DNA from 2 places in the Pseudoalteromonas sp. SG44-1 genome. Region 1 is predicted to be linked to the other one. Evidence: predicted binding sites of a transcription regulator. Region 1 holds the regulator's gene; the other holds the start of a gene.
The links. Region 1 encodes sigma-54, which starts transcription at its own class of promoters, with help from an activator protein. Its sites were predicted from a motif close to GTTGGCACGNNNNTNGNNT; they were not measured.
Positions count from the first base shown of each region.

Region 2: the regulator sigma-54 is predicted to act here: its motif matches at 2,716-2,734, upstream of dps (DNA starvation/stationary phase protection protein Dps).

Region 1 is NZ_JACJEW010000051.1:10,234-14,440, forward strand. Features, by position in the region: gene rapZ (RNase adapter RapZ) at 1-73, opposite strand, end outside; gene ptsN (PTS IIA-like nitrogen regulatory protein PtsN) at 94-546, opposite strand; gene hpf (ribosome hibernation promoting factor) at 551-838, opposite strand; gene H5187_RS18490 (RNA polymerase factor sigma-54) at 867-2,363, opposite strand; gene lptB (LPS export ABC transporter ATP-binding protein) at 2,430-3,155, opposite strand; gene lptA (lipopolysaccharide transport periplasmic protein LptA) at 3,152-3,685, opposite strand; gene lptC (LPS export ABC transporter periplasmic protein LptC) at 3,675-4,207, opposite strand, start outside.
Region 2 is NZ_JACJEW010000013.1:6,391-10,597, forward strand. Features, by position in the region: gene H5187_RS08130 (methyl-accepting chemotaxis protein) at 331-1,998, shown strand; gene dps (DNA starvation/stationary phase protection protein Dps) at 2,121-2,645, opposite strand; gene corA (magnesium/cobalt transporter CorA) at 2,984-3,940, shown strand; gene H5187_RS08145 (HPP family protein) at 4,025-4,207, opposite strand, start outside.

The DNA.
Region 1 (4,207 bases):
CAAGATCTTCTACTACACGCAGAGCAACAGATTTACCTGAGCCAGAACGCCCACTGATGATGATTAACTCCATGTAAATTCTCCTTCATTTGGCTACGATTGCGCAGCAATTACGTGATACAAATCTTGGTCTGTTTTTGCGCTACGTAGTTGTTTACAAAAATCTTTGTCGTTGAGTTTATCAGCAATTGTGGCTAACGTCTTCAAATGAAGTTGGCTATCACCATCTGGCACGATGAGAGCTACAAATATATCAACTGGGCGATTATCTATCGCATCAAAATCAATCGGTGATTCACTCACTATAATTATTGCTAGCGGGTTTTCAACACCACTCATACGGCCATGAGGAATAGCAATACCACGACCAATACCCGTACTACCTAGTTTTTCTCTCGACAGTAGTGCGTTGAGGATTTCTTGTTGTGATAGCTGAGGAAGTTGTTCATGAGCCAATTGGCTGATAAATTCAATGATCCGTTTTTTGCTATTAAAAAGGACCGCAGCTTTACTGCAGTCCTGGCAAATAAGTGAGCTTAATTTCATAGTGTTAGTGTCGAGCGTGCTTCTCTTTGTGTTTAATTACCTGACGGTCAAGTTTGTCGATTAGTCCGTCAATGGCTGCATACATGTCTTGGTGCTCAGTTGAGGCAAATAATTCAGCGCCACTGACATGTAATGTGGCTTCTGCTTTTTGGCTTAGCTTTTCTACATCAAGAATGACATGGACATTATTGATATGATCAAAATGCCTTTCAAGCTTGGCAAACTTATTGTTTACATAGTCTCTTAATGAATCAGTAATTTCTACATGACGACCAGTTAAATTTAGTTGCATAAGCATTTTCCTCTTGTGATTTTACGCCTTAAATCAAACTTTTACGTTGATTTGACGGTGGAATAGCCAGTGACTCGCGGTATTTTGCAATAGTCCGTCTAGCTACTTTGATACCTTGCTCTGCCAATATATCTGCAATTTTACTATCACTCAATGGTTTCGCTGAGTTTTCTGCACTGATCAATTTTCTGATCAATGCTCGAATGGCTGTCGATGAGCATTCGCCGCCGTTCTCAGTACTTACATGGCTCGAGAAAAAATATTTTAACTCAAATATACCACGAGGGGTATGCATGTATTTTTGGGTGGTTACACGAGAAATTGTTGATTCGTGCATCTCAACCATTTCGGCAACGTCGTTTAGTACCATAGGGCGCATGGCCTCAGGGCCATGCTCAAAGAATCCTTGCTGCTGTTTAACAATGCAGTTGGTTACTTTGAGTAACGTCTCGTTACGACTTTCTAGGCTTTTAATAAACCATTTAGCTTCTTGCAAATGCGAGCGTATAAATTGGCTGTCAGTGCTTGATTTTACAGAGCGTGACATCGCCGCATATTGGCTGTTCACTCTAATTTTTGGCATGCTGTCTGGATTGAGTTCAACCACCCAGCGACCTTTAATTTTTTTCACCGAAACGTCAGGAATAACATACTCTGATTCTTCGCGTACTATGGTATCCGCAGGCTTTGGGTTAAGGCTGTGGATCAGTGTCATTACTTCTTTTAGTTCATCTTCTTTAAGCTTAGTCTTTTTCATCAAAGTGCGATAGTCACGACTAGCTAATAAATCGATATGATCAGTTAAAATCATTTTTGTCTCGCTAATCCAAGGAGTTGCAGGATCAAATTGATTTAATTGAATACATAAACATTCTTGTAGGCTGCGCGCAGCAATACCAACAGGGTCAAACAACTGAATGCGTTTTAACACTGCTTGCACTTCGTCGAGTTCGATTTCTTCTTCGTTATTACCTTGATTTAAGCTTTCTGCGATGTCTTCGCAGCTCAAGGTTAAAATACCTGAATCGTCAACGGCTTCAACAATCGCAATGGCAATGGCTTCATCGGTTGGACTAAAAGGTGTGAGTTGTAATTGCCACATTAGATATTCGTGCAAGGTTTCAGTTGAGGCACCTTGATAAATTGACTCATCTTCAGGCATTGGCCCAGATGACGTATTTGGCGCAGCACTCATGTATTCGTCCCAGGTGACGTCCATAGCCATTTCGTCACTTAAGGTCTCTTTACTTAATGCTTCGCTACTTTCTTGTTCATATTCGCTTGGCTTGTCGTCTGCTGATGCGCTAACGGTTAAGTCATCGTTATCTTGTTTTTGTTCGTTTTTACCAGCCGTGTCGTCTGAATATTCATGTTCTTCTAGCTCTAACAATGGATTGCTGTCGAGCGCTTCTTGAATTTCTTGCTGGAGATCCAATGTACTGAGTTGCAATAAGCGAATTGCTTGTTGCAGCTGTGGTGTCATTGTAAGTTGCTGGCCCATGCGCAGCTGGAGTGATTGCCTCATGTATCTCTAACAATCCTTTTATTGTTATCATCGTTAAGTCTAGCAGATACTTAGCCGAGCGTGGCTTTATAGCCTAAATTGCTCGCCCAGGTAAACATCGCGGACTGTTTGGTCGGCGAGTACATGCTCAGGGGTACCTGATGCAATTAACTCCCCATGAGAAACTATGTAGGCTTTTTCACAAACATCAAGGGTTTCTCGTACATTGTGGTCGGTAATAAGCACGCCAATACCACGGTTTTTAAGGTGTTCAATAATCTTCTTTATATCTAACACTGAAATAGGATCAACGCCAGCAAAAGGCTCATCAAGTAAGATAAATTTTGGGTTTGCGGCTAAAGCGCGTGCAATTTCAACTCGACGACGTTCACCGCCAGATAATGCCATACCTTGGCTGTCGCGGATATGTTGAATGCTAAACTCATCAAGTAAGCTGTCGAGCGCTTCTTCTCTGGCTTGTTTATTCAGCTCTTTACGAGTTTCTAAAATAGCCATCAGGTTTTGATAAACAGTTAATTTACGGAAGATGGATGATTCTTGTGGCAGGTAGCCAATCCCTAACCGTGCGCGACTGTGCATTGGCAGTAAGGTGATGTCATTATCATCAATACTGATTTTACCTTTGTCGCTTGGAACTAAACCCACAATCATATAAAAGGTGGTGGTTTTACCAGCGCCATTAGGACCCAATAAGCCAACAATGCTGCCTGCGCTAACTTCTAAACCCACGCTTTTTACAACTTGGCGACCTTTATAGCTTTTTGCTAGAAATTCAGCTTTTAATGTACTCATGGCTGCCCTTTAGATTTGTCTTTTTTACTGTCTACTGGTACCAAAATGGTGTGCACACGATCGCTTGAGCTTGCGCCTTTTTCAGCACTGATCAGTTGCTGGTCCATATCATAGGTAATGCTTTTGGCATTGATTTTTTGACCTGCCTGAGTGACTTGTGCATTGCCAACCAAGGTTAAATAGCGCTTAGCGACATCGTAACGGACTTCATCAGCACTGGCACTCATTACTGTGCCATCAGTTTGTTTTTCTTCAAAGTAAGCCGGACTGCCAGTTGCGACAAGTAGTTGTTTGTTATCGCCTAAATCTTCGCGCTTATGGACTTCAAGTCGATCCGCTTTGATACGGCGGTTACCATGAATGATTTCAACATTTTTTTCAAAAATACCGATATTGTCTTTCAGTTGGGCAAGCTGCGTGTCAGCACTGATAGAGACTTGATCTGCAGGTGGTGTCGTATTTTCAGCAAAGCTTGCAAAAGCAATGAATAAGCTTGGTATAACAAGCAAGTGAGCAAATTTATTGGTCATAATATATGGTTCGCGTATGGTTAATTAGTTCTACCACTTCGGCTTTTAAGTCGGCATGGAGACCGCGCCCAGTGATTTTTAAATTTGGTCCGATTAATTCAACTGGTTGTTCTGAACTCATGGTTTGTAGTTCAATATCAACCTGAATATTATCTGCGTTTATATGTTCAATCATGGCATTATTGGTCAGGTTTTTAGCAACCACATTACCTTCTAAAATTAATTGATGATTTTCATATAAGGTGGCTTCATCGGCATTAATTTGCCACGTCTGCTGTTGATTATAGAGTGTAAAAATAGGTTGTTCAAAGTAAGTGAACCCTAACTGTTGGTAGAGTTCCATTTTTGCAGCTGTTACTTTGTGGCTAATTTTACCTTGTTCATCAAATGCGGTTTGTTTTAATGCCACCGCAGTATAATCAGGTTTTGCTATTATATCTTCTTGGTGTTGTTTTATGGCGGTACTTTGATAAAAATACGGATACCACAGCCATACCATGCAGCCGACAAATAATACGCATA
Region 2 (4,207 bases), on a different contig from region 1:
AATATTAAACGTCAGTTTATTAAACTAATGGCGAGGCCAAAATCAGTTCAATATTCATTTATAGTTGCGTGTTGTGTGATTATTGTGCAATTGTGTTTTTGTTGGCTAGCAATTTTTACGTTTACTGTACTAGTAAAAATTTATTATGGTAGCTTTGCGGCTACTATACGTTTGTCTTATATCCAGAATCTATATATATGTGAATATGGTATTTGAATAGCTTTTGATTTCAAATAAACACTTAATTGTAATTGGCAGTATAATTACAGTTTTTATAAGCTCTCGATGTATCAATACTATGGAGCTTTACATTGTTACACGTGAGGAAAAATGAGTAATCTAAGTCTGAAAAATAAGCTGTTGCTATTAGCTATTTTGCCGCTCACGCTGCTGTTAATTAGTTTAATGGCCAGCTCATATTATTTAGAGTATCAAAATCAGCAGCAAAATTTTGTATCGTTTAAAACAAAATTAATTGCTGACAAAGAAAGTTTATTAGCAACTGAGGTTGAGATAGGCCGCCAAATAATTAATTACGAACTAGCCAAGGGGACTAAAGAAGATGCAAAAAATGCATTGCGAGATCTCACTTTTGGTAAAGATGGTTACTTTTTTATCTATGATACAAAAGGCGTTAGTATTTTCCATGCGTTATTGGGTGATGCAATTGAAGGGCAAAATAAAATAGCCATGACCGATCCTAATGGTAAAAAAATAATTGTTGGGTTGCTTGAGCAAGCAAGACAAGGTGGCGGTGCTTTTTATTATGATTTTCAAAAGCCTAATACAACGGGTTTAGTTGAAAAAATGGGCTATGCAGCGATGGTTCCTGGTACAGATTGGATGCTAGGAACGGGCGCTTATATGGATGATATTGAAGCTGAGCTAACAAAGTACCAAGCAACAATACAAGCTCATATGAATGAAAAAGTAACGACCCTGTTATTAATTGCATTATTTTGGGTGGTGTTGACGGTGTTTTTTGCCTTAATTGCGGCAAACAATATGGTAAAACCAATTCACAATATGGTGCAAAACTTAGATGATATTGCAAAAGGCGAAGGTGATCTGACTAAGCGCTTAGAAGTGCATAGTAACGATGAAATTGGTCAATTGGGTAATTCATTTAATGTGTTTGTTAGTAAACTACATAGCATTATCACCAATGTGGCAGATGTAACCCGTGATGTAAAAGATTCATCAAATGATATCAATACACAAACACAGTTAATTGAAAATCAGTTAGTAAACCATAATCATGAAACTGAGCTGGTAGCAACGGCGATCACCGAAATGTCAGCAACATCTCAGGAAGTCGCGCAAAATACCACACAAGTGGCGGTATCAACCCAGTCAGCCACGCAAGATGTTGCCAATGCTCAAAAATGTGTAGATGTTTCTTTAGAAGAAGTTTCAAATTTAATGAGTGAGATTAATCAAGCTGCTGAACAGGTTAATTCATTAAGTGAACAATCTAAAAAAATTAACAGTGTATTAAGTGTTATCGGTGGCATTGCTGAGCAAACTAACTTACTGGCCCTTAATGCGGCTATTGAAGCTGCAAGGGCTGGCGAGCAAGGCCGTGGTTTTGCGGTTGTAGCTGATGAAGTGAGAAGTTTAGCCAGTCGTACACAAGAGAGTACGTTAGAGATTAATGAAATGCTTAATGAGTTACATACGCTAGTCACGGCTGCGGTAAAGGCAATGTTGGCAAGTCAGCAAAGCTGTAATCGCTCAGTTGAGTCATCTCGCGCAATTTCTGAAAGTTTAGGAGCGGTAACCAGCTCGGTTACTACAATTAACGATATGAGCACACAAATAGCTACCGCTGCCACAGAGCAAAGTAGTGTAACTGAGGAAATTAACCGTAACGTTTTTGCGATTCAAGAAATCGTTAATGAGCTTACTCGTTCAATTAAAACAACCTCATCAGTCAGTCATCACTTAGCTGGTCGAGGGGAGAGTTTAGGCGATTTGGTAGGTCAGTTTAAGATCTAATATAAACAAAAAATAGCGGTATTATTGTTGAGCAGTAATAAATAAAGATCAGGCTTTAAATAGCCTGATCTTTGACTTTAAATATAAATGAATCAGTTTAAACTGAACACAAAACCGCTAGATTAGCTATTGAGTTTGCCCGTTGACGATTCTAAGTGTGCACGCACAAACCATTGAAACTGTTCTAAATCGGCAAGTTGGCTAATTAGCATATCCTCAGATACAGGATCGAGCTCTGATAGCTTGCCAATCGCACTTCGGTGATCGCCATTAATCCCATTGTATACTTTATCAAGCGCAACTAAATGATCTTTTACCAAGCCCTTACCAATTGCGTAATCTTGCCATGAACGACGATCAACTATCGATTTTGGAGTACCAACCGGAACTCCGCCCAGCGTAGCGATTCGCTCGGCGATGGTGTCGGTCATTGCTCTGATCACTTCAACCTGAGGGTCGAGCATTTCATGCACGCCAATAAAATTTGGGCCAACTACATTCCAATGAATATGTTTTAGAGTCAATTGTAAATCGATCAGTGCGACCATGCGGTTATCAAGTGTAGCAATGGTATTTTTTGCAGATTCTTCATTCATACCTGGGGCAGTAAATTCAGCGATTTTGTTTGTTTCGTTATTGTTACTCATTATTCCTCCTGATTTATAAGGAATGTTCACAGCGTCTAATAAAGTCTATGAACATGCGTTAGTTTATATAAAGCAATGGCTGTGCCGATAAAAATTATTTTTTAAGTTTCTGATATTTAATAATTTATATGTTTTTTGAAGTTGGGTGATGAAAGCATTTCTTTGAAATGCCATGAAAAATATGCACTTTTTTGTAAAATCTGCAAAATAAAAGATGCTGTTACGTGTTAGCGAATTACTTACTCTCAATAATAACTGTGATACAGAAGTGTATTATCATTGTTGATTAATCATCACTTACATATACTCAACCCATCTTGTTATTAAAGGAGAAGTGCATGTTGAGATTTTTTTCTATCGAGCAGGGGGTGATCAGAGAGTTAGAGCCTTCATCCGATACTTCTCTTGAAGCATCAATCAGAAATGCACACTGGATTGACACAATCAACCCAACGGAAGATGAGCGAAATACGCTCGCAAAAACGCTCAATATAACTTTTCCTGAGTCAGGGGATGTGCAAGAGATTGAAGCTTCATCGCGATGTTTTATCGACAATGAAGGCTTGCATGTGCACGCATTGTTTATGTCGCCCAATGAAGGACGTTTTAATACGGTAACAGTGGCCTGTTTACTTCAGGATAACTGTTTGCTGACCATTCGCGATGACGAGCTGGCTGACTTTCGATTGTTACGCTTAAGAGCACGTAAAGGTCAAGTAATGTGTGATACGCCAAAACAGTTATTGGTTACATTATTCGATCAAAAAGTCGAAAACCATGCTGATATGCTCGAGGATATGCATCATCAGTTAGAGAAGCTCAGTGCATATGTACTAGAAGAAGATGACTCTGATCTAGAAGAAGCGGTCAGTCGTATCGCGCGTTTAGAGGATGCGAATGGGAAAGTGCGTTTGTGTTTAATGGATACGCGGCGCAATATTTCGTTTTTAATACGTCGTTTAGGTGTACAAAATGAGGATCGCGAATCACTACGAGAAATTGTACTTGATATAGATACGCTAATGTCTCACTGTACCTTTTTGTTTGATAAGGTGAACTTTTTGATGGATTCAACACAAGGTTTTATTAACATTGAACAAAATCAAATTATCAAAACCTTCTCTATTGCTTCGGTGGTTTTTTTACCACCTACCGTAGTCGCCAGTGTATATGGGATGAACTTTAATATAATGCCTGAGCTGCAATGGGAATGGGGTTACCCATTTGCAATTGGCATTATGTTGCTATCGGGCTTTGCCCCTTATTTATTTTTTAAACACAAAGGCTGGCTGTAGTGTGTGCCAAGGACTACTTGGCATACACGATTACACGAGTTTATATTCATTTTATACGGATAGCGGTCTTATTATCACCTTGCATTAAGATAATAAAGCGGCCGCTAGGCGTACAAAGTCTGACGAGGTAAGTATACCCACGAGTTTATTTTTTTCAGTGATCACAGGCATGCAACCATGGCGGTTATCAACAAAAAACCGAGCAACATCTTGCAGTGGTTGGGTTGCTAGTACAGTGGCAAAATCGGTTGCCATAATAGTGTGTAT